3 regions of the Fulvimarina thalattae genome follow, and region 3 is predicted to be linked to each of the others. Evidence: predicted binding sites of a transcription regulator. Region 3 holds the regulator's gene; each other region holds the start of a gene.

Region 1 (10,604 bases), on a different contig from region 3:
TCCGGTGGCAGCGCGGCCAATACGATCGCCTGCTTCACCAGCCTCGATGGCAAGGGCGCGTATATCGGCAAGGTCGCGGACGACCAGCTCGGCTCGATCTTCAGCCACGACATCCGCTCGATCGGCATCGCGTTCGATACCGCACCGAATACCGGTGAAGGCGAGCCGACAGCGCGCTGCCTCATCCTCGTAACGCCCGATGGCGAGCGCTCCATGAACACCTTTCTCGGCGCCTGCACCGAGCTTGGCCCGGAGGATATCGACGAAGAGCTCGTGAAAGCTTCGAAGATCACCTATTTCGAGGGTTACCTCTGGGATCCACCGCGCGCCAAGGAGGCGATCGTCAAGGCCGCCAAGGCCGCGCACGAGGCGGGCAACGAGGTCGCCATGACGCTCTCGGACTCCTTCTGCGTCGAGCGTTACCGCGCTGAATTCCTCGATCTCCTGCGCTCAGGCACGGTCGATATCGTTTTCGCCAACGAGGCCGAAGCTCTGTCGCTTTACGAGACCGACAATCTCGACGACGCGCTCGACGGGCTCGGCCGCGACGCGCCGAAGCTTGCCGTCGTCACGCGCAGCGAAAAGGGCTGCATCGTCGTCGAGGGACAGGCCCGCACGGTGGTACCGGCCCAGAAGGTGGAGAAGGTCGTCGATGCGACGGGCGCAGGCGATGCCTTCGCCGGCGGCTTCCTGAAAGGCTATATCGACGGCATGCCAAGCGAGATCTGCGGCCGCCTCGGCGTCGAATGTGCCGCGCATATCATCGAAAAGGTCGGCGCGCGTCCGGACAAGCCGCTGAAGGAGCTCTCCGCGATCAAGACCATGCTCGCGGCCTGATCCTTCGAGCTAGCGATTTGAAAGCGACGGCCCGGATTTCGCTCCGGGCCGTCATCGTTTCGACCAACCGTTTCGCCATGAAATCTCTTAAGCTCCGCGATATCGGAGTTGCATAACTTCCGGGCCGGACAAGCTGATTGCGGCGCGGCTACACGGATCAACGAGGCGAATCATGGGCGTTTCACGGATGTTTTCGGCTTTGCCGAAGGCGGTCATTCTCGGCTGCGCGCTGAGCCTTGCTCCCTTCACAGCAGATGCGGAACCTGCCGCCAAGAAACTCTTCGAGACCGCGCATTCACCCGCGCCTCTGCCGCCCGAAAGCCTCGGCTTCTACTCCAAGGGATGCTTGGCGGGCGCCGCCCAGCTTCCCGCCGACGGTGAAGCCTGGCAAGCCATGCGCCTCTCGCGAGACCGGCGCTGGGGCCACCCGGTTCTCGTTTCCTTCCTGAAGAGCTTTGCCGCCGAGGCTCAGCGCCGCGGCATCTGGCCGGGCGTCCTCTTCGGCGACATGTCGATGGCACGCGGCGGCCCCATGCCCTTCGGTCATTCCTCCCACCAGATCGGCCTCGACGCCGATGTCTGGCTTCGCCCCATGCCGCGCCAGTGGCTCAGCCCGGCACAGCGCGAGGATTACCCGTTCCGCTCGGTGCTGAAGGAAGGCGGCCTCACCGTCGACGATAATGTCTGGAACGACAGCTATCGCGACATCATCCAACTCGCGGCATCCGACTCGCGGGTCCAGCGGATTCTGGTCCATCCCGGCATCAAGAAGAAACTGTGCGAGACGACGCGCGGCGACCGGCGCTGGCTGAACAAGATCCGCCCTTATTACGGCCATGACTCCCACTTCCATGTCCGCCTGTTCTGTCAGCCCGGATCACCGAACTGCGAGCCGCAACGCTCGACCGGCACCGGCGACGGCTGCGGCGATCTCGACTGGTGGTTCGATGTCGCCCTCCAGCCGCCTCCGCCGAATGCAAAGCCCTACAAGCCAAAGCCGGACCTGACGATGTCCGACCTCCCCCGTGCCTGCCAGCGGGTTCTGACGGCAGGACCAGCCGGCGCGCCGGCGCTGGCTGCGTTGACGCCCGACCTCGGCGATATTCCGCTGCCGAAACCGCGACCACGCCGCTGACCAAAAAAGCGCGCTCCAATCAGAAAAGAAACCGCTTTTACCTCATTCGAGGCATGAAGCGCTGGGCCGTGCATTGGTAATGTAGCCTTAAGGGACGTCTTACTTCCTTTGAGGAGGCGTTGATGCGCCACGGTTTAAGCAAGTTCGAAACACTTCTCGTCGAAGCATCCGATGCTCCGAAGGTCGTTCTTCCCGACACCTTCGGCTATCTTCTGAAGCGCAATCCGCTGACCGGAAATCTCAAGCGCAGGGCGATTGTCGAGGCCTACGAAAAGCTCGTCGACGGCATGTCCAGCAGCGACACCGTCGAAGGGCCGGCCGATGCCGGGATGACCTTCCTCGGCCAGTTCATAGACCACGACATCACGCTCGACGCCACGAGCGAGCTCGGAACGCTGATCGATCCTCGCTCGATCCGCAATCTGAGAACCCCCAATCTCGATCTCGACTGTGTCTACGGCGATGGCCCGGAAGCCTCGCCCTACCTCTACTCACACGAGGAGAAGACGAAAAACTTCCTCATTTTCGGCCGTAAAGACAGCCCCCTGGACCTGCAGCGCAATTCCTATGGACCAGACTCCCATGGCCGCGCCCTCATCGGCGATCCGCGCAACGACGAGAACATTATCGTCAGCCAGATTCAGGGCGCCTTTATCTGCCTTCACAACATCCTCATGAGCCATGCGAAGGCGGGACAAGGCGTCGAGCACGACATCGAATCCTGCGCCCTGATGAACGTGCGCAGCAAGGCGTGGGAGGATTTTGTCCCCGACCACAAGAAGCTCTTCGAGGAGGTTCGGCGCTTCATCCGTCTCCACTATCAGTGGATCATCCTCAACGACTTCCTGCCCTCCTTCGTCGATCCAGCCGTCATCCGAAAGGTCGCCAATCACGATCCGTTCGGCGCCCATGCGCCGATCATGCCGGTCGAGTTCTCCGTCGCCGCCTATCGCTTCGGCCATGCCACGGTTCAGCCGACCTATTGTCTGCGCGATGGCACCAGTCCGGTACAGCTCTTCAAGATGGAGGGTTTCAAGCCGCGCGGGACGGAACAGGATATCGAAATGGGACAGTTCTTCTCACATGGTGGTGGGAAGGCCCAGAAGGCCCGGCCCGTCGGCCCTTCGATGGCGGATATCCTCTTCACGCTGCCGGACAACGTCGCCAATGACATGCCGGAATGGGGCGGCGTGAAACTCACAAAGGCCCAGGGCAAGAAACTTGGCCTGCGCAACATCCTTCGCGACCGCGCGACGCTCGAAGTTCCGTCAGGCCAGCAGATGGCCCGCCATCTCGGCATCAAGGAACTCGCGGCGCCGCCGGCTCTCAAGGAAGCGCATATCGACAAGACGCCGCTCTGGTTCTACTGCCTTCAGGAGGCTGGCGAGATGGGCCATGGCAAGCTCACCGGCGTCGGCGGCACCATCGTCGCCTCGGTCATCATGCGCATCCTCCGATTCGATCCGGACAGCGTCCTCCACGTGCCCGATTTCAAACCCTGGGCAGGTTTCGGCGGCGAGAACTGCACTTTCGCCTCCATGGTGCATTTCGTCGAAGAGCATCGCGACGCGATCCCGGAGCGCAAGGACCTCTATTACAAATAGGCCAGGACGCCGCACGTCCGCGTCTTTCCCGAATGGATCGGATGATCGACCGGCCTCGATGCCGGTGGGTCGTCTGCCCTTGAAGATCGGCCCATTCCCCGCTTTGCCTTTGAACCAAGGCCGGCTAAATGGCTGTGTGGTCAGAATGGGGATCTAGACATGGCATCGCGGCGCCAACCAGACACGTTCCTGAAGTTTCCGATCCTGATCGGTGACATCGGCGGCACGAATGCCCGCTTTGCCATTCTGAAGGACGCCTTCGCCGAACCGAAGCTCTTCGAGATCGCCGAGACCGAGAAGTTCGAGACGATCGACGAGGCGATCCAGACCAATGTCCTCGACCGGACCTCCATCCAGCCCAAGAGCGCCGTCCTCGCCATCGCCGGGCCGATTGACGGAGACGAGATCGATCTCACCAACTGTCACTGGGTGATCCATCCTCGGCGTATGATCGCCGATCTGGGGCTCGAGGAAGTCGTGGTGATCAACGATTTCGAGGCGCAGGCCCTCGCGATCTCCTCGCTCGGCGAGGACGCGCGTGAGGAGATCGGCAGCGGCATCCATCGGGAGGGCGCGAGCCGCGCCGTTCTCGGGCCCGGAACAGGCCTCGGCGTCGCCGGTCTCGTGCGTGCCCGCAACATGTGGATTCCGGTCGCCGGAGAAGGCGGGCATATCGATCTCGGCGCCCGCACCGAGCGCGACCGCGCAATCTGGCCCCATCTCAAGACAATCAAAGGCCGGGTTTCTGGCGAACAGATCCTGTGCGGCCGCGGCCTCGTGAACCTTTATCAGGCGATCTGCAAGGCCGACGGCGTGGACCCGACGCACACCAAGCCCGCAGAGGTGACCCAAGCGGTGGAAGCCGGAAACGATCCACAGGCGCGTGAGGCGGTCGATCTTTTCTCCATCTATCTCGGCCGGATGGCGGGCGACGTCGCGCTGATCTTCATCGCGCGCGGCGGCGTCTATATCGCTGGCGGCATCTTCAAGCGCATCATGAAGCTGGTGGATCAGGCGAAGATCCGCGAGGCCTTCGAGGACAAGGCACCCCATTCCGACCTGATGCGCGAGATTCCGCTCTATGTGATCACCGAGCCGCAGCCGGCCCTGACGGGCCTTGCCGCCTTCGCCCGCTCACCGCGCTTCTTCGGCCTCGAAACCACCGGCCGGCACTGGGGCAACGGGAAATAGGCCGAACCGCCAGCCCTCCTCCACAGCTACAGCCCGCGCTCGATAGCTGATAGAATGCGAAAGCGCAGCTTGCCCGTATTTCCCGTGAGCGAAATCACGAAGGGAGCGCTGCCGTGGCCCGAGGTCTTGGCAAAGCCCGCAAGCGTGCGCACGCCTGAAAACGTCCCCGTCTTGTAACGCGAGCCCGCTCGCGTCGCGCGCAGCAATTCGGCGTGGGGCCTGAAATCGTCGAGTAGTTTGGCGAGGCCCCGCGCGGTGAAGCTGTTGTCGCGGCTGATTCCCGAACCTTCGACCAGCTGAATGGCATCGGATAGGCCCCGCTCGGCCAGGAGTTCGTTGGCGACCGCGAGCGATTTTCCGAGGCTCACCGGTCCGCCTTTCTCATGGGCTCCGACTTCGAGGAAAAGCTGATTGGCGATGTAATTGTTCGAGCCGAGCAGCATCTGAGAAACGATCTCTGACAGCCTGCGCGACTGCTCATGAACATAGACCGGCTCAAGTTCCTCGGGCACGCCGCCCGTCGTGATCTCGCCTTCGACCTGACCGTCTGCGCGTTCGATAAAAGCTCGCAGCAGTTCTCCGGCATAAAGAAGGCTCACCTCCGGGTCTTCCTGGGCAAGGCTGATGCGGCTGCGGCCATTCGGTCCCCGCGCCAGGAACTGGCTGATCGCGAGCGGGGTAATCGGCGTCTGCTCTTCGGCCGAGCGCACGGTGCTTCCCCGGCGCACGGCGTGTATCGTGTTGAAATTCACCGCGAAGGCGGAATTGCGCGCGTCATAGGCCTCGTCGGTATCCTCGATCCCGGGAATACGAAGATCATCCGGATAGTAGCTCGCATCGAGCACCATGCCAGTCAGCGGCTCCTCGCCGACAGCCCTGACGAGCTCCAGCGCGAGGAGCGCGAGTTCCTCCGAAACCAGAAACGGATCGCCGCCGCCGCGTACGTAAAGGACACGATCTTCGTCCATGTAAAAGCGTGTCTTGAAGCGGTAGTCGCCGTTCAGAACCTTTATCGCAAGCCATGCCGTGACGACCTTGGCGACGGAGGCCGGTACGAACGGCTTGCCGGTATTCTGGGCGACAAGATCCTCGCCATCCTCGTCGAGAACGAGCACAAGCCCCGACGGCGCCATCGCGGCGATCCTGTCGGCGGTATCGGCGGAGGCCGGAACGATCAGAAGAGCGAATGCGCAGACAAAGGCGAGCGGCTTGATCAGCATGGCGTATCCGGATGTTGGAAGCAGTCGCGGCCAAAGATGCGACACTACAGACATCCGGGCGCCGGGCCAAACTCAGGCTATCGCGATGCAGCCCAGCGCTCTACTCCGCTGGCATGTCGCTGACTTCTGCGACCTTCGTACCACCCATGCGGTTGTAGGCGTCGAGTGCCGCGATCTTGTAGGCTTCCGCGAGCGTCGGATAGTTGAACGTATTCTCGACGAAGTATTCGAGCGTGCCTTTAAGGTTGAGAACCGCCTGACCAATATGGATCAGCTCCGTCGCCCCCTCGCCGACGATATGGCAGCCTAAGAGGCGCCTCGTCTTCAAGGAAAAGATCATCTTCAGCATTCCCGAGTCGAGGCCCATGATATGACCGCGCGAGGTTTCGCGGAGTCGGGCGACACCAATTTCGTAAGGGATGTCACGTTCCAGAACCTCTTTTTCCGACATGCCGACGGTCGAGATTTCCGGCACCGAATAGATGCCGTAGGGAAAGAATTCCGGCGGCTGGTGGGTCGGTGCGTTGAGCGCGTGGCAGGCGGCTATCCGGCCCTGTTCCATTGAAGTGGACGCAAGGCTCGGGAAGCCGATCACATCCCCCGCGGCATAGATATGCGGCACGTCCGTCTGGAGCGTCTTCGGATTGACCGAAAGCCGGCCGCGATGATCTGCGGAAAGACCGGCCGCTTCGAGACCCAGCCGATCGGTGGAGCCCATACGCCCGGCGGCGAAGAGCACCATCTGCGCGCGAACCTTGCGGCCGCCTTCGAGCGCAATCTCACAGCCCTCGCCCACGCGCTTGACGGCCTCCACCTTCTGGCCGAACCGCATTGCGACCCCCCGATCCCGCAGATCGTAGGTGAAATCGTCGAGGATATCGTCGTCGATGAAGTCGAGCATTGTCTGGCGCGGCTCGACCAGCGTTACCTTGACGTCGAGCGAGTTGAAGATCGAGGCGTATTCGACACCGATCACGCCCGCACCGATCACCGCCATGGAACGCGGCAATTCAGGAAGCTCCAGAATCTCGTCGCTGTCGAAGATGCGTTCTCCGTCGAAGGGAATATAGTCCGGCCGAAAAGGCTGGGTGCCGACGGCGATCATGAAGGTATCGGCAGTAAAGCGCTTTGTCTCTCCGCCCTCGCTCTCCACCTCAACCGTATGGGGATCCACGAAGCGCGCCTCGCCACGCAGCGTCGAGACCTTGTTGCGCGCGAACTGGTGTTCGAGCACCTCGACCTCGTGGGTCAGTGTCTTGTGGAGCCGCTCACGCAGATCGCCGGCGGTGATGTCCTTCTTCACCCGGTAGGAGCGGCCGTAGAAGCCGCGCTCTCGCCAGCCTGACAGGTTGAGCGCCGTCTCGCGGATGGTCTTCGACGGGATCGTGCCGGTGTGCACAGAGACCCCGCCGACCCGGCGGCCGCGCTCCACGACGAGAACACTGCGATTGAGCTTGGCGGCCTGGATCGCCGCCCGTCGGCCCGACGGCCCGCTGCCGATCACCAGAAGATCGAAATGGTCCACGTGATTCCCCTCAGATCGTGTGCCCTTCCCTGCCGCACGCGACATTCCAATGCCCGGCACCCAATTACAAGAGCCGGAAGCTCGGTAAGCTCAGCCCATTGCCATGGCGAGCGGGCCACCTTACCTCGCTCCTCGTTACAGTGGTGCTCGCAGAAAGGTCAGGGCATGGGTCTCAAAACCGCCGTCCAGATGGATCACGTGTCCTCGATTCAAATCCGCGGCGATTCGACGTTCGCGATCGGCCTGGAAGCCCAGAAGCGCGGCCACGAGCTCTGGCACTACACACCTGACCGCCTTTCCATGCGCGGCGACACGCTCACCGCCCGTGCCGAAAAGATGGAGCTTCGCGAGGTAGAAGGCGATCACTTCACGCTGGGTGAAACCGAAAAGATCGATCTTGCCGAGATGGACGTCGTCCTCCTGCGCCAGGATCCGCCCTTCGACATGAGCTACATCACGTCCACCCACCTTCTGGAGCGGGTTCATCCGCAGACGCTCGTCGTCAACGATCCGGCCTCGGTGCGCAACGCGCCGGAGAAGATCTTCGTCACCGAGTTTCCCGATCTCATGCCCGAGACGCTGATCACCAAGGACATCGAGGAGGTGAAGGCCTTCCGCGCCGAGTTCGGCGAGATGATCATGAAGCCGCTTTACGGGAACGGCGGCGCCGGCGTCTTCCACATCACGAAGGAGGACAAGAACCTCTCCTCCTTCATGGAAATGTTCGGCATGCTCTATCGCGAGCCGTTTATCTGCCAGCGCTATCTTCCAGGCGTTCGCAAAGGCGACAAACGCATCATCCTGATCGACGGCGAGATTGCGGGCGCCATCAACCGGGTGCCGGCAGAGACCGACGCGCGCTCCAACATGCATGTCGGCGGACGGGCCGAGGCGACCGATCTTACCGAGCGGGATCGCGAGATCTGCGCACGCATCGCGCCAGCGCTCAAGGAACGCGGGCTGATCTTCGTCGGCATCGACGTGATCGGCGACGTGATGACCGAGATCAACGTCACCTCGCCCACCGGCATACGCGAGGTGAAGCGCTTCGGTGGCGCCGATATTGCGGCGCTTCTGTGGGATGCGATCGAGGCCCGCATCGGTTGATGTTCGCTGCTTCACTCGCGCGATAGAAACGAACGGTAAGGTACACGATCAGAAGGGGCACCACATTGGATGTTCCTATCCGTGATCGCCCCGCCATTTTGTTCTTGTTTTATTCTTTTCACTGTGCTTACCTCGGGTCGCATAGGCGCGACTTCTTCGCTTCTTTTGGAGGAGTCGCTCTCGCTAGGAGGCTCGTCATGGTCGCGCGCGTGAAAACCGTCGCTTTTCAGGGGATCGAAGCCCGACCGGTGGATGTTCAGGTCATGGTCGCGCCGGGTAAGATGGGCATTCAGATCGTTGGCCTGCCGGACAAGGCGGTCGCCGAAAGCCGGGAGCGCGTTCAGGCGGCGCTCCACGCTTCGGGCCTCGCGATGCCGCCCAAGCGCGTTACGGTCAATTTGGCGCCAGCCGATCTTCCGAAGGAAGGCAGCCATTACGACCTGCCGATCGCGCTCGGCTTGATGGCGGCGCTTGGCGCGATTCCCGCCGATGCCATCGCCGGCTTCATGGTTCTCGGCGAACTCTCGCTCGACGGAGCGATCACCTCGGTAACCGGCGTTCTGCCGGCCGCCATGGGGGCAAACGGTCTCGGCTTAGGCCTCATCTGTCCGGCCGAATGCGGCCCCGAGGCGGCCTGGGCCGATTCTGAGATGACGATCGTGGCGGCCCGAAGCCTCATTCAGATCGCCAACCACTTTCGCGGAACACAGGTCATTTCACGACCGGAACCTGCCGTGCGCGCCCTCCCCGCCAACCTCCCGGACCTTGCGGAGATCAAAGGCCAGATCGTCGCCAAGCGGGCTCTGGAAATCGCTGCTGCGGGCGGGCACAACCTGCTGATGGTCGGGCCACCCGGCTCCGGCAAGTCGATGCTGGCCCAGCGCCTGCCCTCGATCCTTCCGCCGCTCGGCGCGCGGGAACTTCTCGAATGTTCGATGATCGCCTCGATCGCGGGCGAACTGTCCGGCGGCAAGCTATCGGACCGCCGGCCGTTCCGCGCGCCGCATCATTCAGCCTCCATGGCCGCGATGGTCGGTGGCGGCCTGCGGGCCAAGCCCGGCGAAGTCTCGCTGGCGCACAGAGGCGTCCTTTTCCTCGACGAGTTTCCCGAATTCAGCCCGGTGGTTCTGGATTCGCTCCGCCAACCTCTCGAAGCGGGAGAGAGCGTGATCGCACGAGCCAATCACCGGGTGACCTATCCCGCCAAGATGCAGCTCGTCGCGGCGATGAATCCCTGCCGGTGCGGGATGGCAGGCGAACCCGGCCACACCTGTTCGCGCGGCGCCAAATGCGCCTCAGACTATCAGGCTCGCATCTCAGGCCCGCTCCTCGACCGCATCGACCTGCGCGTCGATGTGCCGGCCGTCACGGCGAGCGATCTCATCCGGCCGCATGCCGCCGAAACGTCCGAAACCGTCAAGGCACGCGTCCTTCGGGCACGCGCCATCCAGACCGAGCGCTATACGAGCCTCGGTCTTGCAGCCGAAACGGTCAACGCCCATTGCTCGGCCTCTATGATCGAGACGATCGCGGAGCCGGATGCGGGCGGGCGCCAGCTTCTCAACGACGCGGCAGAACAGATGAAATTCTCCGCGCGGGCCTATCACCGCATCCTGAAAGTGGCGCGAACGCTCGCCGATCTCGACGGCAGCGACGTGGTCCGAAGAATTCACCTCGCCGAAGCGATCTCATACCGCATAGCCGGCGAAAGGCTGCCGGCCGCGGCCTGAGCCATGACTTGGCTCGCCTGTGATCTGAGCGAGCCAAGCCGTTCCGGCGTTTCAGCCCCGCAAGGAGCCGCCGGTCGCTTTTTCCACATTGGCAACGATCTTGTTCGAGACCGCCTCCAGGTCTTCCTCCGTCAGCGTCCGCTCCACCGGCTGCAAAGCGACCTCGATCGCGACCGACTTGTTGCCTTCGCCGAGTGCCCCGCCGGTGAAGACATCGAACACGCGGACTTCGTTGATCAGCGTCTTATCGGCGCC
Region 2 (10,604 bases), on a different contig from region 3:
TGTCTGCAGACTTGCCTGAAAATCTGGGGAAGCGAGCTGCCGAACTCGGGGCCGACGTGCCGATGTGCATGATCGGAAGACCGCTCATCGCTCGGGGCATTGGCGAAAAACTCGATCCAATCGAGATCGGCTCGATGCCCTCGATGGTGCTCGTCAATCCGGGCAAGCCGGTCTCGACGCCGGCGGTCTTCAAGGCGTTGCAGAATCGCGAGAACCTGCCGCTACCCTCCCTGCCCGAAGGCGGTTTCAAGTCGAGAGAAGACCTCTTTGTCTGGCTCGATGAGACCCGTAACGATCTTCAGGAAACAGCGACCGCAATCGAACCGGCGATCGGCGATGCTCTTGAGCAGCTCGCGGCCACAGGTGCCGACTTTGTCCGCATGTCGGGATCCGGATCGACCGTCTTCGCCCTTTATGAGGGTGCCGATCATGCAAAGCGCGGCGCAGAATCCATAGCTGAGGCTCGGCCGAATTGGTGGATTGCAAGCGCCTGACCGAGCAATTCCTTTAGCGCGATCGGTGGAACGCGCGCCTTCGCCGACAGTTCGGTTATCATGAGGCGACCGCAGAGACCTGGGGAGTGAATCGAGCCATGCCGCCCACCATCGATCAATCGGATTCCGACCGCTCCTTCATTTCTCTGTCGATCGCGATCCTCACCGTGTCCGACACGCGCTCCGAAGCCGAGGACAAATCCGGCAATCGCCTAGCAGGCCGGATCGAAGAGGCAGGCCATAAGCTTGCGGATCGCAGGATCGTCCGTGACGAGCGAGCGGCCATCGCCGAAACGGTCAAAGCCTGGGTGGAGGACGATAGCGTCGACGTCGTCATCACCACCGGCGGCACGGGCTTCACCGGCCGCGACGTGACGCCCGATGCTCTGGAGCCGATGTTCGACAAGCGTATGGAGGGCTTTTCCAGCGTCTTCCACCGCATCTCTTTCGACAAAATCGGCGTTTCCACCATTCAGTCGCGCGCAACCGCCGGCCTTATCGGCAAGACCTTCGTCTTCGTGCTGCCCGGTTCTCCCGGCGCCTGCGCCGATGCCTGGAATCACATCCTCAAGCCTCAGCTCGACTACCGTCACAAGCCGTGCAACTTCGTGGAAATCATGCCGCGTCTCGACGAACATCTGCGCCGGGGCGGACGCTCGGTCTAGCCCGCAGCGGTCGCGGGCCGAAGCTCCGTATCAAGCCGCTTTGCAGCCAGCCCCTTAGCGAGTTCCGACAAGGGCGCTTCTCCGCGCTGCTTGATCAAGCCGATCGCCTGCGCCTTCTTCAGAAGCAGGCCATCCGCAAGCGCGCTTCGGCGTTGCGTCAATCTGGACAGGAACCCGGCTCGATCACGCTTGGCGGTCCGAAAGCGAGCCGCCTGCGGGCCACCCGATGGCCCGTTGCCGTTGCCGATATGCTCGATGATTTCGTTCGTCCATCCGGTCGTCGGACGGCTACCTTTTTCCAGCCAGAGCAGCCATTCGGCCCGGTCCTGCTTGATCGTCGTCTCCAGATCGTCCGGCGCGATGACACGGCAGCCGCATTGATCGGCGACCGAGCGTGTGTCGTCCGTCATGCCGCGATCGATCAGAACCACGTTCTTGACCACGCCTTCGATGGAGCCGGAAATCAGCTCGGAAAGCGTCAGGGCGAGATGGCGGTCGTTGGAACCGCAGTCCATGTAGATGGTCAGCATGCCCAGACATGTAGGATCGCAAGCCTGTGATAGGCAAGCCTCTTCAAATGTTCTTGTCTTGTTCTCATTTTAGCTGTAAAGCATTTGTTCACTTGTTCACGCATTGTTCGAGGACCTGTCATGTTTGATATTGCAGCTGCGGACCGCGCCGCCTTCGATGCTTCGCTGGGCGTCGACATCGCCAACCGGATCATCGACGAGGGTGGCAGACGGATCGGCCCGTCTCGGCGCCGCGGCCGCGGTGCCGGCATCAATCCCAGCGGACGGTATGAGCCGTTCGCCCGCGATGCCTTTGACGATGGCTGGGATACGCTGGAAAATCTCCCAGCCTTCAAGACCGACGTTCAGGTGGAAAAGCCGCGCACGATCATCACGCGCAATACCTCGCCCGACATCTCCTTCGATCGCTCGGTCAATCCATATCGGGGCTGCGAGCACGGCTGCGTCTACTGCTTCGCCCGGCCAAGTCATTCCTATATGGGCCTATCGGCCGGCGTCGATTTCGAGTCCAAGCTCTTCGTCAAGCCGAATGCCGCCCAGCTTCTGGAGCGCGAACTCTCACGGCCGGGATACGATGTTCGCTCGATCGCGATCGGCACGAACACCGATCCCTACCAGCCGATTGAAAAGCGCTACGGCCTGATGCGCGAGATCCTGGAGGTTCTGGAGGCTGCGAACCATCCGGTCGGCATCGTCACCAAGTCGGCGCTCGTCCTGCGCGACATCGACATCCTCTCTCGCATGGCCGACAAGGGTCTCGCCCGTGTCGCCCTGTCGGTGACGACGATGGACCGCAAGCTCGCCCGCACCATGGAGCCGCGCGCTTCGACGCCGCAGAAGCGGCTCGATGCGATCCGCACGCTGAACGAAGCGGGTATACCGACCATGGCGATGACCGCGCCGATCATTCCAGGCCTCAACGACTCGGAAATCGAGCGCCTGCTGGAGGCTGCTGCGACTGCCGGAGCGAAAGAAGCCGGCTATGTCCTCCTGCGCCTGCCTTTGGAAGTCTCGCAGATATTCAAGGATTGGCTCCTGCGGCACTATCCCGACCGATATCGGCATGTCCTCTCGCTCCTGCGCTCGATGCGCGACGGCAAGGACTACGACGCGGAATGGGGCAAGCGGATGCGGGGCACGGGGCCCTATGCCCATCAGATCAAGCGACGCTTCGATCTCGCGGCCAAACGGCTCGGCCTCAATCAGAATCGCCAGTCCCTCAGGACGGATCTGTTCACTGCACCGCGCGGCGCCGGTGTCCAGCTATCTCTCATTTAGAGAACAAAACAGGATCACGATAAGCCGCTATCGTGAAACAAGGTTGTGCGTCGCCACCACCATGAACAGCGCGCGGCCTTGAGGAGAATCGGAGTTTGCGCAAGTCTTGCCGCACCATGGCTCGCCCTTCTTCTGATTCTCCGCCCCCTCCCATCACGACAGCCGTCAGATCGGCGACTGTCCGCACCCGACAGAAAAATGGATCCACAGGCGGGGTCTCGCTCAAGCCGAAGCCTGACTTCTCGCGCGAGTCGGCGCTTCTCGAAGCTGGCGCCGAATGGATCGCCGGGGTGGATGAGGTCGGCCGCGGTCCGCTCGCCGGTCCGGTCCTTGCGGCCGCTGTGGTGTTCGAAAACGCCGAAACGATACCGGACGGTATCAATGATTCCAAAAAGCTGACGGCGAAAGCTCGCGACCGGCTGTTCGAGGAAATTCTTGCGACCGCCCATGTCGCCATCGCCTCGGTCTCGGCAAGGGAAATCGATGTCATCAACATCCGTCAGGCCACACTGAAGGCGATGACCCAAGCGCTCGGACAACTCGCAATCCAGCCCGCTCACGCACTCTTCGACGGAAGAGATGTCCCGCCGTCCTGGGCCGCGCGCGGGACGGCGATAATCAAGGGAGACGCGGTCAGCGTCTCGATTGCAGCGGCCTCGATCGTCGCCAAGGTCCAGCGCGATCGCATGATGCAGCACGCCGACCGGGTCTATCCCGGCTACGGCTTTGCCTCGAATGTGGGCTATGGCAGTGCCACCCATCTCACCGCTATCACCGAGCTTGGGCCTACACCGATACATCGCATGAGCTTCCGCCCACTTCGATAGGTATCGAGCTTTTATCTCGGTCTCTTCTCCAATGAGATCGAACGCCGGTAACCACTTCCCTGTCTGCTTTTCTTGAGAGCGCCACGGCATTCTTTTATCGGCGAATATTTGAAAGCCCTGCTCTCGAATGACCGACGGCAGTTCGAGCTGCGTTAAAGCCCTTCGCCGAGTGTTGACCGACCCTGCGGCTCAATTCATTCGTCCGGCAGGATCAAGCGATTCATAGTCCTTGCCCGCAGGGGGGCGGGCGGAACATCGGTTTCCAGCTTCCCGTCTCGCTTCAGCAGGTTTAGCGTTCCCGATGATCGAGATAGAGGCGCACAGCATCCTGAACATGACGAAACCGATCCCCGCCGAGATGCTTGCCGCCATACCACCGTGTGACGACGACTAAGTGATCGAGGAGTTCCGCGCGCTCCAGCATGCGTACGATCACCATGCCCGCGCCCGCTTCACCGTCATCGTTCTTCGCGGGTCCGCTCTCGGTGAGAAAGGCCCAGGAATGATGGGTCGCCTTGGCGAATTTCTTTTTGCGCTTCAGCGAATCGACAAGTGCTTTCGCGTCCGCCTCGCTCGAACAGGGCGCGCCGGAGACCGCGTATTTCGAGCCCCGATCCGAAATGATGTTTTCGAGGACGAGCATGATTAGAGCCTGCCAAACCAATGCGCTTTAGCCAGAACATCCGATCCGATATCAAAATCGAAACGGGCGCCAGCAAGTTTCCACATCGCGCGCGGACGCGCTTCCGAGAAGGCAGTCTAAAACGAAATGGGCCCGGACGAACGCCCGAGCCCAATCAAAAAATAACAGCAAAGACCGCCGATCAGTTCAGACGTTGACGCACCGCCGCGATCGATTCCGAAACCGACTGGCCCGCGCCGTCACGCTGCGAAATCACTCGGGCTGCGGCCGCAACCGCGATATCGACCGCAGTCGCGCGGATTTCCTTGCGGGCATCGGACTCAGCCTGTGCGATCTGGTCTTCGGCCATCGCCGTGCGGCGCTCGACGAATTCCTTGTTCTTCTTAGCCGTCTCGGCCAGCATCTGCTGGGCCTCGCGCTTGGCCGCCTCGATAATGTCCTGGGCTTCCTGCTCGGCTTCACGGCGACGACGCTGATATTCGGCCAGCTGCTGCTTGGCCTCTTCCTTCAGCTCACGTGCCTCTTCGAGCTCCGACTGGATTCGCTTCGAGCGCTCATCCAGCGAGTCGTTGATGCGCCGGAAGCCCTTCACGTAGACGACCACCGCGAAGAAGGCAAGAAGGGCGATAAACGTCCAGAATGTATTGTCCATTCTCTTCTCCTTAGCCCCGCGTTTCAGCGACGGCCGATTCGACCTCGTCGCGCGAGACGTCGATCTTCACGACATCACGCAGGATCGTCTCGGCCACATCCGTCGCCATCACGTTCATCTCGTCCATGGCGGAACTCTTCGCCGTCGCGATGCGGGCACGTGCTTCGTCGATGCGGGCGTCGAGTTCGGCCTCCAGCTTGTTGCGCTGGGCGTCGGCCTCATTGCGGGCTTCGTTGCGCGCTTCCTGCGCTATGTTGTGTGCGCGCTCGCGGGCCTCCGCAAGCTCCTGCTCGTAGGCAGCCTGCGCTTCGTCGGCATCCTGCTTGGCGCGCTCCGCCGCCTCCATGTCGAGGGCGATGCGGTCGCGGCGATTTTCGAGAATGCCGCCGACCCGAGGAACGAGAACGTTCTTCAGAACCCAGTAGAAGACACCGAACGTGATCGCCAGCCACAGAAGCTGGGAGGGAAAGAATTCGGAATTGAACGGCGGAAAGCCGGCTTCGTGGCCGCCAGCGCCACCCGAGGTCTCGCTGTGCGTTCCTTCCGTTGGATCGCCATGGCCCTCGCCGGCCGATCCCGCTTCCTGCGCGAAAGCTTCGGTCATGAACATCAAATCACTCCGCCGAATTCCAAAGACCGGCGGCTGAAGCCGCCGGCCGTTTCATGCCTGAAATCTGCTCTTGTCGTCTGGATCAGACGGCGAAGAGGAGAAGCAGGGCGACGAGGAGCGAGAAGATGCCGAGCGCTTCCGTCACGGCGAAGCCGAAGATGAGGCGGCCGAACTGGCCGTCGGCTGCCGACGGATTGCGCAGGGCACCTGCCAGATACTGGCCGAAGATGGTGCCGAGGCCGATGCCCGCACCGCCCATTCCGAGGCAGGCAAGACCGGCGCCGATGAACTTCGCTGCTTCCGCTTCCATGTGAGGACTCCTTTTGAATTTGTCTCGTGTGCGGACTTGTTTGCGGCGGCTTTCACCGCCCGTTGTTTCCTGGATGAAGCTGTGACCTAGTGTGCGCCCGGATGGACAGCATCATTGAGGTAGAGGCAGGTCAGCACCGCAAAGACGTATGCCTGCAGGGCGGCGACCAGGAATTCGAGGGCCGTCAGTGCGACAGCCATGAGGAACGGCAGGATCGAACCGACGACACCAAGCGCGCCGAACGCGCTCAAGGAGACGACGAAGCCTGCAAAGACCTTCAGCGTGATGTGACCGGCAAGCATGTTCGCGAAGAGACGAACCGAGAGCGAAACCGGCCGCGACAGGAACGAGATGATTTCGATCAGCACGACGAGCGGCATCAGTATCGCGGGCACCCCTTCAGGCACGAACACGTTGAAGAATTTCACGCCGTGCTTCTTGATGCCGTAGCCGACGACCACCGCCATCACCAGCATCGCCAGGGCGAACGTGACAATGAGATGGCTCGTCACCGTAAAGAAGTACGGGAACATTCCGATCAGGTTGGCAACCAGAATGAAGGTGAAGATCGAGAACACGAAGGGGAAGAAGCGCATGCCGGCCGTGCCGGCCGCGTCCCGCAGCATGTTCGCGGTGAATTCGTAGGTGAGTTCCGTCATCGACTGCAGGCGGCCCGGAACAAGACCCCGGCCGCGCGTCGAATAATAGATGAAACCAGCCGTCAAGCCGGCTGTCGCCACCATGAAGAGCGCCGAATTCGTAAACGAGAAATCAAGTCCGCCGATCTCGATGGGAACGAGCGGAAAGATATTGAATTGGTGAATCGGATCGGTCGGGTCTGTTGCCAAACTCTGAGGTCCTTGTCGAAACGTCTATCGCGTCCTTGCGAGCCGGCCATGGCAATAGCCGCTGAAATTCGTCTTCGCAACACCCCATCTGGGCCGATGAGGCGCGATATCTAGGAATCCTTTGCGTTTTCCGGCGGACGATCGGAATTCTCACGGTGTTCCATCGGTTTGGCCGGCTTCGGACCGACTGAACGCAGCACGTTGCGAATGCCCGCCGCGAAACCGAGCATCAGAAAGACGATAAGCCCGAAGGGGCTCGTCCCGGCATATGTGTCGATAACGAACCCAAGACCGCCTCCGACAATGATCCCTGCGGCGAATTCGCTCGCGAGCTTCAGACCCTCGGCGATTCCCTTCATGCTGGAGCCAGAGCCGCTTTGCCGTTCGGCCTCATGGGCGCGGGTGGCCGAGCGCGCGGCAAGTTTCTTCTCAAGCGCGCTGCGCCGTTCGGCCCATTCCTCCGGCGTCCTTTTCACCGTGGGAGACTGAAGGTCATCGTCGCGATTCGGCTCGCCCTCGTCGTTGCTCGCGGAACTCACATCTCTCTCCAGATCATCAGGCCGTTCAGTGCGCCGACTTGTCGCTCTGCTTCTCGCTAAAGCCGGAAAAGCCGGTACGCATCAAGCTTGCTATCGTCGTAACGACGAGGATGCCGATGATGACGACGAGCGACCATCCGGTGGTGATGTGCGGCACCCATTCGATCGGCTGACCGTCATTGAGGAAGGGCAGCGTGTTCTTCTCCATGGCGTGGAAGACGAGCTTTACGCCGATGAAGCCGAGAATGAGGGCGAGGCCAAAGCCGAGATAGACGAGCCGGTCGAGAAGCCCGCCCAGCAGGAAGTAGAGCTGGAGAAGGCCGAGCAGGGCAAAGGCGTTGGTCGTGAAGACGATATAGGGCGAGTTCGTCAGCCCGTAGATCGCCGGGATCGAATCGAGCGCGAACAAAAGATCGGTCATGCCGAGGGCGACGATGACCACCATCATCGGCGTCATCAGCCGCTTGCCGTTCTCCCGAATGAAGAGCGCATTGCCATGGAACTCCGAGGTCGAGGGGAAGGTCCGGTCGAACCATTTCACTATGAAGTTCGGCTCGTATTCCTCGTCCGTCGTCTTCTGGTGCGCGAAGCTGTCAAAGGCGAGCTTCGCCGCCGTCGCGAGCAGGAAAAGGCCGAAGAGATAGAAGATCCAGGAGAACTGGTTGATCGCCGCTGCGCCCAGCGCGATGAAGATGCCGCGCATGATGAGCGCCAGCACGATGCCGATCAGAAGCGCCTTCTGCTGGTCCTCGCGCGGCACCTGGAAACTCTTCATGATGATCACGAAGACGAAGAGATTGTCGACCGACAGGCTCTTTTCCGTGATGAATCCAGCGAAGAATTCCAGCCCGTGCTTGTGGTCCCAAACGAGCCAGAGCGCTCCGCCGAAGACCAGCGCCAGCCCCATATAGAAAGCCGACCAGATCGCCGCTTCCTTGAAACTCGGCTCGTGTGCCTTGCGCACATGAGTCATGAAGTCGAAGACGAAGAGCCCGGCGATACCGGCGATGGTCGAGAGCCAGATCCACAATGGGATGGCGTCCCCGCCGCCCGAACCGGTCGATAGACTTTCCACTTCGATACTCCCTGACGTGATTCGTGGACCGGATCACCCTGCGGCGCGGTTCTTGAGCGACGAACGCCCCCGGCATTGTCGCGAGAGCCGTATCTAATCGCTGCTGACTGGACCGCAATGCGCGGCGATGCGCTTGGAGCTGGCAAACGAAAAATTCAACGATTTCACCGAGAAGCTTGACCTTCCAGTAGGTGGAAGCCCCACATCTCTTTCCGAGAGCAAATCCACGAGCGGGTTGAAGCATGGACCAGCGAACCGAATCATCGAAGACGCATGGGCACGAACATCACCACAGTCATGATCATGCCCACGGCCTCCATGATCACGGAGATACATCTGCCGTCATCCGAGACCCCGTCTGCGGCATGACGGTCGATCCGAACGCCGGCAAGCCCTCCACCGAACATGACGGCCGGACATTCCATTTCTGCTGCGACGGCTGCCGCAAAAAGTTCGAGGCGGCACCGGAGGACTATCTCACCGCGAAGGACCCGGTCTGCGGCATGAGCGTCGACCGGGCGAGCGCCGAGCACATGGCCAAGCACGAGGGCCAGCGCTTCTATTTCTGTTCGAGCCACTGCCAGTCGAAGTTCGAGGCCGATCCAGACGCGCATCTGAGCGAGTCCGACAAGCCGAAGCCCGCGCCCAAGGGCACGCAATATACCTGCCCCATGCATCCGGAAATCGTCCAGGATGGTCCCGGCGACTGCCCGAAATGCGGCATGGCGCTGGAGCCGATGGGCGCACCAGACCCGAACGAGGGACCGAATCCCGAGCTCGTCGACTTCACCCGCCGCCTCTGGGTCTCGGCGCTCTGCGCGGTGCCGCTTCTCATCCTCACCATGGGGCCGATGATCGGCCTGCCGGTGCGCGGCTGGTTTGGCGAGAGCCTTGCCGTCTGGATCGAGTTCGCTCTCGCGACGCCGGTCGTTCTCTGGGCCGCCCTTCCCTTCTTCAAGCGCGGCTGGGCCTCGATCGTCAACAAATCGCCGAACATGTGGACGCTGATCGCCATCGGCGTCGGCGCGGCCTATGGCTACTCGGTCGTCGCGACGATCTTCCCGGGTCTATTCCCGCCATCCTTCCGCGAAAACGGCGTGGTGCCGGTCTATTTCGAGGCCTCCGCCGTCATCGTCGCGCTGATCTTCGTGGGCCAGGTGCTCGAGCTGAAGGCGCGCGAGCGAACCGGCTCGGCCATCCGCGCGCTTATGGATCTCGCCCCGAAAACCGCCTGCCGCATCAAATCCGATGGCTCGGAAGAGGATGTCGAACTCGACGCGCTGAAGGAAAGCGACCGTCTTCGCGTTCGCCCCGGCGAGAGCGTACCAGTGGACGGAACGGTCGTCGAAGGTGGCTCGTCGATCGACGAATCGATGATCACCGGCGAGCCGATGCCCGTGACCAAGGAAAAGGGCGACACCGTCACCGGCGGCACGTTGAACAAATCCGGCTCATTCGTCATGGAGGCGCATGCCGTCGGCGAGGACACGACCCTCTCGCGCATCGTCGAGATGGTCGCGACCGCCCAGCGTTCGCGTGCGCCGATTCAGGGCCTTGCGGACAAGGTGGCCGGCTATTTCGTGCCGGCCGTCGTTGGCGTCGCGGTGATCGCCTTCATCGCCTGGGGCCTCGTCGGCCCGCAGCCGGCGCTCGCCCATGCGCTAGTGGCGGCAGTCTCGGTCCTCATCATCGCCTGCCCCTGCGCTCTGGGGCTCGCAACGCCCATGTCGATCATGACGGCGACCGGGCGTGGTGCCTCCGCCGGCGTCCTCATCAAGGATGCCGAGGCGCTGGAGCGCTTCGAGAAGATCGACACGCTTGTCGTCGACAAGACCGGCACGCTCACCGAGGGCAAGCCGAAGCTGACCGATGTGATCACGGCCGATGGCGTCGACGAGGCGAAGCTCCTCACCGCCGCGGCCTCGCTCGAACGCGGCTCGGAGCATCCCCTCGCCGAAGCGATCGTCTCGGGCGCGAAGGAGCGGGATGGAAAGCTTGAGGACGCAAGCGATTTCGACTCCGTCACCGGCAAGGGCGTAAAGGGTTCGGTCGCGGGCCAGAAGGTCGCGCTCGGCAACAAGGCCATGATGGATCAGGAAGGCGTCGACATCGCCGCCCTCTCCGAGAAGGCCG
Region 3 (10,604 bases):
CCTTGCTTGCGGGCGCCTTCTTTGGGCTACTCATACGCTTTCAAACTCCTTCTTGTGTCGGGCCGCTACAGCCGCTAGACACGTCACGGCGAACATGCCGCCGGTTTGATTCAAATCCGCCATCATGGCGAATCGACCTTGGATGCGCTGGACGTGGAGGCATGCCGCAAAACGACGATGGCTCCTGGACCGAGCTCAAAATCGTCGTCGTTTCGGATGGTTCTGCCGGCGCCCCTTTTTGCGCACGATGCGGTGCAAAAATTCGAACTGCCCGACCGTCCTTTCATATTACCCCAAAACACCCGAAATCTCAAGATTAAAGTGATTCCCGTGAGGAATTCGGCGGGCATGGAATGCCTTTCGTTTGCGGGAGCACTGCAATTCAGTGCGCTGCAGCATAAGCTGCCCTGAGTTTCCCACTTTTCCTTCCCTTTCGTCATCGAGGATTCGATCCTCGCCCTCGCTGGCGACGACACTGCGTTTGAATTGACCGGCAGCGAAACACTCGCTACCTCGACACCATGACGATCAAGCCGCTCATTATTCTGCCCGATCCGGTGCTGCGGAAAGTCTCCGACCCCGTCGCACGGGTCGATGACGACCTCAAACGCTTCGCCGACGACATGCTGGAGACGATGTACGAGGCTCCCGGTATTGGGCTTGCCGCGATCCAGGTAGGCGAGCCCTTGAGGATGCTGACGATCGACATCTCGAAGGAAGACGAGGAGAAGGAGCCGCGGGTTTATCTCAACCCGGAGGTCGTCTCGCGTTCCGACGATTTCAGCGTCTATGAGGAAGGCTGCCTCTCGATCCCGGAGTATTTCGCTGAAGTGGAGCGGCCAGCGTGCGTGACCGTTCGCTATCTGGGGCTCGACGGCGAGATGCACGAGGAGGAGGCCGATGGCCTGCTCGCCACCTGCCTGCAGCACGAGATCGACCACCTCAACGGCGTCCTCTTCATCGATTATCTCTCCAAGCTGAAGCGCGACATGGTGATCAAGAAGTTCACCAAGGCCGCCAAGACGAGGCGCGTGATGGCCTGACCGTCCAACGGACGTCCGGTCGCGCTACTCGACGATCCGGCAGATGCGCAGAGCCTCGTCGTCGCTCCAGTCCTCGAACGGTATGCGCGCGGCCTCGAAGGTGACCGCCTCTCCGTTCAGAACACCTTTGCCCGAGAAGAAGTTGAGGTCGCAGCTTACCGGCTCATCATCCTGCAGCTTGTCATAGGCATCATGGGTGAAGCCGGCGACGCGGAAACGGCCATCCCTGTAGGCGAGCGTTACCTTCTGTTCCCACGCATGGCGGCCGATGCCGATATTCTCGGTCTCGATCCTTAGCGAACCGCTGGACATTGCGGTGAGGCGCGGCACCTGGCCGGCCATCAACGGCCGTGCGCCCCAGGCCGCTCCCCGGCGATGAAGGGCGAGGCCGAGCTTGCCGGGCGGCGTCTCTTCGCCTGCGCCTTCGAGGAAGATGTAGAGGTCGGAGTCGATGGCATCCTCGTCCGAGGAAAGGACGATCATCGCCGCATCGGGCGCGCCATTGCCGTCGAAATCGCCGGTCGCGACCGCGACGATGTCGTCGGGCGCGAAGGTGCCGGCACCCCCTTGCGCGAGGGCCGGACGGAGGAGCGAGGCGACACAACCGAGAGCGAATATGAGCGCAGCAAAGCGGGCGATCGGGAGCGGCATCTGTTTTGATCCTCTGTGGAGAAAGACCGCGCGACTGGCGTCGCGCAGTCGAATCTACGCTCATCCTTCACCGGAAAACGCGAAAGTGAAAGCCGTCCCTTGCTCACGGGCCGACCTCGGGCGTAGAAATCGCAGAAAGAGAAGGAATGGGCGCTGTCCTGGCCGGCCCACCGTTCACTCATCCAATCGATGACACGACAGCTCTCCGCAGCGTTTCGGCACTTTGCCGCGACCAGGAGCACAGCCATGGGACACGCCGCCCGATGACGACGCCTTCGACTGCCAGCGCCTCTTCCGAAACACGCCTCGCCACCATTCTCGCGATCTCCGCCGGTTGCCTGATCGCTCTTCTCACCTTCGGCCCGCGTTCGGCGGTCGGCTTCTTCCAGCTGCCGATGATCACCGACCGCAGCTGGACGCGCGAGGACTTCGCGCTCGCCATTGCGATCCAGAATCTCTTCTGGGGGGCGGGCCAGCCGATTTTCGGCGCTATCGCCGACAAGTTCGGCACGGCGAAGGTTCTCGTTCTCTCCGGGATACTCTACGCCTCCGGCCTCGCGCTGACCGCGATCGGCGAGGCTCCGATCTGGCTCATCATCGGGCAGGGGCTGCTCGTTGGCCTCGGCGTCGCGGCCGGCTCGTTCGGCATCGTACTCGCGGCCTTTGCGCGGCGCGTGACGCCCGAGCAGCGCAGCTTCGTCTTCGGTCTCGGCACGGCGGCGGGCTCGGCCGGCATGTTCATCTTCGCGCCTTTCACGCGCGGGCTGATCGACGCCTTCGGCTGGGTCGACGCGCTCTTCATCATGGCCGGCACCATGCTGATCATTCCGCTCCTTGCCATCGCGCTGAGGGGCGCGCCCAAGGTGGGATCGGCGCTCTCGACGAACGAGATCGAGCAGACCATGGGAGAGGCCCTGCGCGAAGCCTTCGCGACGCGCAGCTACGTGCTGCTGACAAGCGGCTTCTTCGTCTGCGGTTTCCAGGTGGCCTTCATCACCGCGCATTATCCGGCCTTCCTCGCCGACCGGGGGATCGATCCCTATTGGGCGGTGGTCGGCATGGCGCTGATCGGCTTCTTCAACATCATCGGATCGCTGGGCTCGGGTGTGATCGGACAGCGCAGCCCCAAACCCGCCCTCCTCGCCCTGATCTATATCGGGCGCTCGATCGCGGTGACGGCGTTCCTTCTCATGCCGATCACGCCGACGAGCGTCGTCATCTTCTCGATGGTCATGGGTGTTCTCTGGCTCTCCACCGTGCCGCCGACAAACGCGCTCGTCGCGATCATGTTCGGCACGAAATATCTCGGGCTCCTGGGTGGGGCGGTGTTTTTCTCTCACCAGGTCGGCTCATTCCTCGGCGTCTGGCTGGGCGGCTATCTGCGCGAGACCTACGGAAGCTATGATCCCGTCTGGTGGCTCGGCGTCGCTCTCGGCATTTTCGCGGCGATCGTCCATTGGCCGATCGAGGAAAAGGCGGCGCCGAGACTGAATCCGGCGAGCTGAACATATGCTGGCGAATGGTTGAAGGGCATGGAGATAAGAGCCGTCGGACCGCTTTGATCGCTACTTTGATCGTCGTCGGATCGGGTGCTCTCTGGGGCTTTTATTGGTATCCTGTCCGTCGGCTCGACGCATTCGGGATGAGCGGGGCCTGGGGTTCGCTTGCGATCGTCTCCTCCGCCGCGATGCTGCTTCTCCCCGTCGCTGTCCGGCGGCGGCACTGCCTCATGCGTGCGGGCCTGCCGGCAGTGGCGTCGATCGCGATCGGCGGGGCGGCCTTCGCCTTCTATTCCGTCGGTTTCGTCTACGGCCGGGTCGCGATCATCATCCTGCTCTTCTTCCTGACACCGGTCTGGAGCACGTTGATTGGCCGCTTCGTCATGGGATGGCCGATAACGGGGCTGCGCATCGCGGCGATCGCCACAGGGCTCGCAGGTCTCGGTATCATGCTCGGGGCGGAAGGTGAGGTTCCGATCCCGCGCGGCACGGGGGAATGGCTGGCGCTCGTCTCCGGCATCCTCTGGTCGATTGCGACGACAGGCATGCGAGCGAATGCGCCGCTCGGCCCTGCGGAATCGGCCTTTGTCTTCGCCCTAGGGGCAACCATCGGCGCGACTCTTCTCGCACCCGCGCTCGAACCGTTCCCGTCCGACATCAATGGTGATGAAGTCGTTATGGCGATTGGATGGGCTGTCTTCGCCGGAGTTCTCTGGTGGGCCCTCTCCATGGCGGCTCTCATCTGGGCGGCGTCGCGGCTGGAGCCCGCGCGTGTCGGCATTCTCCTGATGGCGGAGGTCCTCGTCGGCGCGCTTTCCGCCGCATGGATCGCGGGCGAAGCGCTTGGCACCCTGGAACTTGCGGGTGGGGCGCTGGTGCTGATCGCCGGTATTCTGGAAGTTTGGCCGAGGAAAGAGGAGCTTCAGCCGTCGTCGGGGTGATAGCGGAGCAGCACTTCGCGCACCGCTTTGGGGATCGCGCACGATTTGTGGGACCTGGCCTCCACAAACACCTCGACAGTCCGATAAATCGCGTGGACCTCGCCCGTGCGGTACGTCCCGAGTGTCAGCTCCAGCGTGACACTCTTGCCGCCGATGCGGGCGATCATGCCATTGATCCACGTGCAGTCGCCGGCAAGCAGCTCCTGGCGGAATTCGGTCTCAGCCTTCAACGTGACCGTGTGGATGCCGTGGCTTTCCGTCAGCGCTCTCATACTGAGCCCCGTCTTTTCCCAGAAGAGAAACGAGGCGTCGTCGAAGACTGGCGCGTACCAGCGCACGTTCATGTGCCCGAACTGGTCGAGATGCCATGGATGGACGACCGAGCCGCCAAGATCGATGCCGCTGCTTCCGGTGTTTTCCGACATTGTCATCCTCCCCAATCGTCTGAGGACAAGCCTAACCTGAAGCGCTCGCCGCCGAAACGAAGCTTGTCCGTGCGAGCGGTTCGTCGAGGCCGCGCGGCTCGTAGACGTGGCGGGCGAGGAAATAGCGGGTGAGGGCAAAGCCGGTTTTCAGGGTTTCGCCATCTGCCGCGCGATCGGTCTCGGTGAGAAAAGCGGGGAGGGCGAGAAGTTTATCGCGATAGGGTTCGCCCGGTTCGCGGCTTACCGCGCGGCCGCTCTTCGGCGAAACGTAGATGAGATTGTCTCTCGTTCCGGTTGCTGCGCATTGCGCCAGATCGAGACCGAAGCCGAGTTCTTCCAGAACCGCAAGCTCGAAGCGGAGCATGAGTTCACCTGCTGTCAGGCGATCCGCATTCAGATTTTCCAGAAGCACGATCAGCCCGTCATGCAGACGCGGATGCGGGTCGCGCTCGGGGAGAAGTCGCAGATGGCTCGCCGCGAGCTGCACGCCGTGGAGCCCGACGGCGCTCTCCATCAGCCCGCCCGCGCGGGAAAGGACGGGCTCAAGCGCGAAGGCCCCCATATGCTCGTCGAGCCGCGCCCGCCAATGCGCCATCACCGAATTGCCGGGCTGAAGCACTGGCCGCATCGACTTTGACCGCCCGCCACGCACGAGACCCAAATGTCGCCCACGCGATCGTGTCATCAGTTCGGCGATGACGCTGGTCTCGCCGTGCCGGCGGACACCGAGAACGATGCCTTCCTCACGCCATTCCATGGGCTGCCGCCCTTATTGCTGCACGATCTCGCGCGTCGCGTCGAAGGCGATGTCCTTGTTGCGCTCCATGATGTAGCGCAGGTCCCAGTCGTCGCGGCAGAGATAGACCGGCCGGTCGTCGCGGTCGCGGACGATCTGGTTGGTGTTGTCCTTGATGAACTGCTTGAGCGTCTGCTCGTTCGCGCAGCGGATCCAGCGCGCGACATTGTACTGCACCGGCTCGAAGGTGACATCCGCCTTGTACTCGCCCGAGATGCGAGAGGCGAGAACGTCCAGCTGCAGCGGCCCGACGACGCCGACGATCCAGTCCGATCCGATGGTCGGTCGGAACACCTGGACGAGGCCCTCCTGCGCAAGGTCTTCGAGCCCCCGGCGCAGCTGCTTCATTTTCATCGTATCTTCGAGGCGCACGCGGCGCAGCACTTCCGGCGCGAAGGCGGGAAGGCCGGTGAAGCGGAAGGTCTCTCCCTCGGTCAGCGTGTCGCCCACCTGGAGGGTGCCGTGGTTCGGAATACCGATCACGTCGCCGGCATAGGCTTCCTCGGTAAGCGAGCGCTCCTGCGCCACGAAATAGATCGGATTCGACACTGCGATCGCCTTGCCCGAGCGCACATGGTCGAGCTTCATGCCGCGCTTGAAATGGCCCGAGCAGAACCGAACGAAGGCGACGCGGTCCCGGTGCTTGGGGTCCATGTTCGCCTGCACCTTGAACACGAAGCCGGAGACCTTTTCACCCGATGGATCGATCGGACCCTTGTCGGAGGGCTGCGGCCGCGGCTCGGGCGCATGGGCGGCGATGAGGTCCATCAGCCGGTCGACGGCGAAGTTTTCGAGCGCGGAGCCGAAGACCACCGGCGTCAGATGGCCGTCACGATAGCTCTGGGCGTCGAAACTGGCATAGCCTTCCGCCGCGAGCTCGGCCGCCTCGCGAAAGCCGGAATAGGTGTCGGCTCCGAGAGCCTGTTCCAGCGCCGGATCATCAAGCCCATCGTCGAAATGCTTGGTTCCGTCGCCCTTTGCCGAGATGAAATCGTGTTCGGCGAGATCGTACACGCCTTTGAAGAGCCCGCCCTGACCCACCGGCCAGACCATGGGCGCGACGTCCATCGCGAGCTGCTCCTCGATCTCGTCGAGGAGTTCGAACGGATCGCGGCCCTCGCGGTCGATCTTGTTGACGAAGGTGATGATGGGGATGTCGCGCAGGCGGCAGATCTCGAAGAGCTTGCGCGTCTGGCCCTCGATGCCCTTTGCCGCGTCGATCACCATGATCGCGGAGTCGACGGCAGTCAGTGTCCGATAGGTGTCCTCGGAAAAGTCGCTATGGCCCGGCGTATCGAGGAGGTTGAAGTTGATGCCGTCCTTCTGGAACGTCATCACCGAGGAGGTGACCGAGATGCCGCGATCCTTCTCGATGCCCATCCAATCGGATTTCGCCCGCGCCTTGTTGCCCTTGGCGCGCACCGCGCCCGCCATCTCGATCGCGCCACCGGTGAGCAGCAGCTTTTCCGTCAGCGTCGTCTTACCGGCGTCCGGATGCGAGATGATCGCGAAGGTTCGGCGGTTGGAAAAGCTGAACTTTGCGGAAGCCGCAGGGATCGGCTTTTCTTCGGCCTCGAGGGCAAGGCTGCTCATGGCGGGCTTTCTTCAGGTGCTCGAACGTCGATAAGCGCCCTTCTCGCCAAGAAAAACGGCGCATCTGTGGGGCGGTATCACGCATCAATGTACGATGACTCGCATGTCGCACAAGCCGCCGTCTTGCGAAACAGGCCAGATGAGGCTTTTCCTGATTCCCGATTCGTTCCGATTCGGCTCTTGCGGAACACAATAAGAACATATAGGCTTGTTCAGGATTTGTTTTGGAGGCGCCGAGACGCATGCTGACGCGCAAGCAGCACGAACTTCTCAAATTTATCGACGCTCGGCTCAACGAGACCGGTGTTCCGCCGTCCTTCGACGAAATGAAGGACGCGCTGGAGTTGAAGTCGAAATCGGGCATCCATCGCCTGATCACCGCGCTGGAAGAGCGCGGCTTCATCCGCCGGCTGCCGAATCGGGCACGAGCTCTCGAAGTCCTCAAGCTCCCGGATGCGATGCGCAGGCCGGAGCCGCAACAGCCTGCCCAGCGCGGCTTCAAGCCAAGCGTCATCGAGGGTTCGAAAGGCCAGCCGGCGAAGCCGCGCGGCGGTTCGGAAGACGGCGCAGCGAACGAAAATATCTCGATTCCGGTCATGGGCCGGATTGCTGCCGGTGTTCCGATCTCGGCGATCCAGCACAACACCCATTCGATCTCGATCCCGCCCGACATGATCATGGGCGGTGAGCACTATGCCCTTGAGGTGAAGGGCGACTCGATGGTCGAGGCGGGCATTCTCGACGGCGATACGGTTGTGATCCGCCGCGGCGACACCGCCATTCCCGGCGAGATCGTCGTGGCCCTCGTCGATGACGAGGAGGCGACGCTCAAACGCTTCCGCAAGAAGGGCGACACGATCGCGCTGGAAGCGGCAAATCCAGCCTATGAGACGCGGATCTTCGGCGCCGACCGGGTGCGTGTGCAGGGTAAGCTCGTCGGGCTGATCCGGCGGTACTGATCTCGGGCTGAGCGGCACGCTACTTAGCTTCGGCCGACGGAGATGCGTCGGCGGTTGTCGAATTGGTTGGCGGCTGCTCGTCCTCTGCCTCTGGCTTACGCCAGTATTCCGGCCAGGGCGCATGGCGGTGGTGGTTCCAATCGCCGGGATCTTCGGGAACGGAGCGGCTGACTTCGATCTGGCCCGTCTCAGGATTGCGTGAGATCGCCAGTGAGCCGGTCCGCCGCAGCGTCCTAAGCGTTACGAGATAGGCGCCCGAACGACATTCCCGGGTCCGGGCCGCCCGTGCGACAAACGCGATCTCCCCGCCGTCGCAGGCCTCGCCAAGCAGGCGATAGTCTGTCGTATAGGCAACGGAAATTCCGCTTCGCGTGGTAAACCGGCAGAGCTTCGCTTCGCAGTCTTCGAGGCCGGGTACAACGCCGCGGTGTTCTGTTTCAACCGTACGGTAGGCGTGGTCCCATTGATCGGAGACGAAGCCATTGGGCCGCGCCTTCGAATAGGCAATCGATCCGCCATCGAGGAGCGCGAAGGTCTTGCCGTCTTCGAAGATCAGCAATTCCGGTGGACCGGCGCGTTGGGCGGCGAGGGCGAGACCGCTCGCCAGAACCGGAAGGGCCAGCCATCGCAATCGCCCGACCGGTAGACAGAAGGCGAGGAGCGCTGCCGTCAGGACGAGCAATGCAGCCGGCTGGACGAGCCCCGTTCCGTAATCGGGCAGGCGGTTTGCAAGGTCGGATGCGATCGCAATGAGGAATTCGAGGCCGAGCCCGACGATCGCGAATGCAACGGCGTCGAGCCCGAATGGCATGAGGATGACCCCGACAAGCGCCATCGGCATGATCAGCAGTGCGAAGAGCGGCATGACGATGAGATTGGCGACCAGCCCGAAGGGTGCAAAGCGCTGGAAGTGGAAGACCGCGTAAGGCGCGGTCGCCAGGCCGGCGATCAGCGCCGTCGCGGCTGTGCCGACGAAGAAGATGAGGATCGCGCGCGCCGCACCGTCCTTGATCTCGCGTGAGCGTCCGCTCCGATATCGGCTGAAGGCACTATAGACGCCGACAAGGCCGACGGTGGCGGCAAAGCTCATCTGGAAGCTGGCGGTCATCACGGCGTGCGGCGTCCATGCCAGAATGAGGATGGCGGCGATGGAGACGTTGCGCATGGTGATCGCAGGCCGGTCGAAGAGGACGGCGAGCAGCATGACGAGGAGCATGAGATAGGCGCGCTCGGTGGCGACGCTCGAACCGGAGAGGACGAGATAGAAGGTCGAGACGCCAATGGCGCCGACGGCTGCGATCTTCTTCACCGGCCAGACCAGGGCGAGGGAGCCGGCGAAGACCAGGGTTCGACGTATCGAGACCATGGCGAAGCCGGCGACGAGCGCGACGTGGAGGCCGGAAATCGCGAGAATATGCGCAAGGCCGGTCGCGCGCAGAGCCTCGCTGGTCTCTTCATCGATCCCGTCGCGCTGGCCGGTGACGAGCGCGGCGGCGACGGCACCGGGCTGGCCGGGAATGAGCGAGCGGATGCGGTCGGTCACCGTTCCGCGCAGATCGGCGACGGCGATCTGGAAGCGTTCGCCGACCGTCAGCGGCGTATCGTCCTTGCCCACCTCGGACTGCGGTTTCGGGATTCCGAGGGAAAAGCCATAGGCGCCGAGGCCATCGAAATAAGGAACGAAGGCGAAATCGTAGCTGCCGGGAAAGGCCGGGCCGGAGGGCGGACGCAGGCGGACAAGCCCCTCGTATCGGTCGCCCGGCCGCATGATGTCGTGCTCTCCTGCAACCACGATCCGCACGCGCTCGGGCGGTCGGGAAAGGACCGGGCGTTCGCTCGAGCGGATATCGACGAGATAGCGAGAGCGGTTCCGGTCATCTTTTTCATGGCTGGCGACGCGTCCGCCGATGAAGACGGTCGCTTCGCCGGAGAAAATCGTCGTGTCCGTGCGCCAGAGCTCGAACTGGGCGAGAAGCAGCCCGGCGAGCAAGCTTGTCAGGATGAGGATCAATGTCGGCCGGGCTGCCGATCTTAAGAGGTGGTTCGAGAGAAGTGCGACTGACAGAAACGCGGCCACAAGCGTGATCGCCGCCGTTCCTGCGCCGAAGCCGAAAACTGCGACCGCGCCGGCGGCCATGGCGACCGGGATGAGATGAAACGTCGTCCGGTAGGCTTTTTCACGCTCCCATTCGGATGCAAGCCATGTTCCAAAGGCCGGAAATGCTTGGAATATCCCGAATGCTGACGCCCCGACAAAGCGCTGCCGGACCCGTGAGGAAAAAAGCGCGAAGCGTTCGCGCCAGCCGGAGGCGAGGTCCTGGTCTGCCGGTTCGCTCAACTCCCGCCTGTCCATTCCTTGTTTCGTGGATAGGCTATGGTACACACCCGCCGAAAAGACGCGATCGAAAAATCGAGCGTTTTGCTATCTGAAATGAATGGAGAAGACATGACGGACGGCGTCGTCACCCGTTTTGCGCCCTCGCCCACCGGATTTCTTCATATCGGCGGAGCGCGGACCGCGCTGTTCAACTGGCTCTATGCTCGTGCGAAGGGCGGCAAAATGCTGCTGCGCATCGAGGATACCGATCGCGAGCGCTCGACGCACGAGGCGGTCGACGCGATCATCGAAGGCCTGAAATGGATGGGCCTCGAAGCCGATGGCGAGCCGGTGTCGCAGTTCGCCAATGGCGACCGGCA

The links. The regulator LexA, encoded in region 3, represses DNA repair genes until DNA is damaged. The targets are predictions, from matches to a motif close to TGTTCNNNNTGTGTTCNG.
Region 1: the regulator LexA is predicted to act here: its motif matches at 8,719-8,736, upstream of ABRA89_RS09535 (YifB family Mg chelatase-like AAA ATPase).
Region 2: the regulator LexA is predicted to act here: its motif matches at 1,738-1,755, upstream of ABRA89_RS05310 (glycosyl transferase family 2).

What each region holds. Positions count from the first base shown of each region.
Region 1 covers NZ_JBEHWS010000006.1:24,147-34,750, forward strand. Annotated here, with positions in the region: gene ABRA89_RS09500 (adenosine kinase) at 1-837, shown strand, start outside; gene mepA (penicillin-insensitive murein endopeptidase) at 1,010-1,972, shown strand; gene ABRA89_RS09510 (peroxidase family protein) at 2,095-3,576, shown strand; gene ABRA89_RS09515 (glucokinase) at 3,736-4,767, shown strand; gene ABRA89_RS09520 (D-alanyl-D-alanine carboxypeptidase/D-alanyl-D-alanine-endopeptidase) at 4,794-5,987, opposite strand; gene sthA (Si-specific NAD(P)(+) transhydrogenase) at 6,088-7,512, opposite strand; gene gshB (glutathione synthase) at 7,678-8,619, shown strand; gene ABRA89_RS09535 (YifB family Mg chelatase-like AAA ATPase) at 8,817-10,349, shown strand; gene pheT (phenylalanine--tRNA ligase subunit beta) at 10,401-10,604, opposite strand, start outside.
Region 2 covers NZ_JBEHWS010000003.1:115,565-126,168, forward strand. Annotated here, with positions in the region: gene ABRA89_RS05300 (4-(cytidine 5'-diphospho)-2-C-methyl-D-erythritol kinase) at 1-494, shown strand, start outside; gene moaB (molybdenum cofactor biosynthesis protein B) at 593-1,159, shown strand; gene ABRA89_RS05310 (glycosyl transferase family 2) at 1,156-1,689, opposite strand; gene ABRA89_RS05315 (PA0069 family radical SAM protein) at 1,810-2,967, shown strand; gene ABRA89_RS05320 (ribonuclease HII) at 3,084-3,794, shown strand; gene ABRA89_RS05325 (YigZ family protein) at 4,084-4,437, opposite strand; gene ABRA89_RS05330 (F0F1 ATP synthase subunit B family protein) at 4,619-5,089, opposite strand; gene ABRA89_RS05335 (F0F1 ATP synthase subunit B) at 5,100-5,699, opposite strand; gene ABRA89_RS05340 (F0F1 ATP synthase subunit C) at 5,782-6,009, opposite strand; gene ABRA89_RS05345 (F0F1 ATP synthase subunit A) at 6,096-6,857, opposite strand; gene ABRA89_RS05350 (AtpZ/AtpI family protein) at 6,968-7,396, opposite strand; gene ABRA89_RS05355 (TerC family protein) at 7,422-8,471, opposite strand; gene ABRA89_RS05360 (heavy metal translocating P-type ATPase) at 8,714-10,604, shown strand, end outside.
Region 3 covers NZ_JBEHWS010000001.1:233,708-244,311, forward strand. Annotated here, with positions in the region: gene ABRA89_RS01080 (CarD family transcriptional regulator) at 1-34, opposite strand, end outside; gene def (peptide deformylase) at 522-1,043, shown strand; gene ABRA89_RS01090 (hypothetical protein) at 1,068-1,694, opposite strand; gene ABRA89_RS01095 (MFS transporter) at 1,958-3,199, shown strand; gene ABRA89_RS01100 (DMT family transporter) at 3,253-4,134, shown strand; gene ABRA89_RS01105 (acyl-CoA thioesterase) at 4,116-4,559, opposite strand; gene recO (DNA repair protein RecO) at 4,591-5,316, opposite strand; gene ABRA89_RS01115 (peptide chain release factor 3) at 5,329-6,948, opposite strand; gene lexA (transcriptional repressor LexA) at 7,191-7,907, shown strand; gene ABRA89_RS01125 (ComEC/Rec2 family competence protein) at 7,927-10,245, opposite strand; gene gltX (glutamate--tRNA ligase) at 10,354-10,604, shown strand, end outside.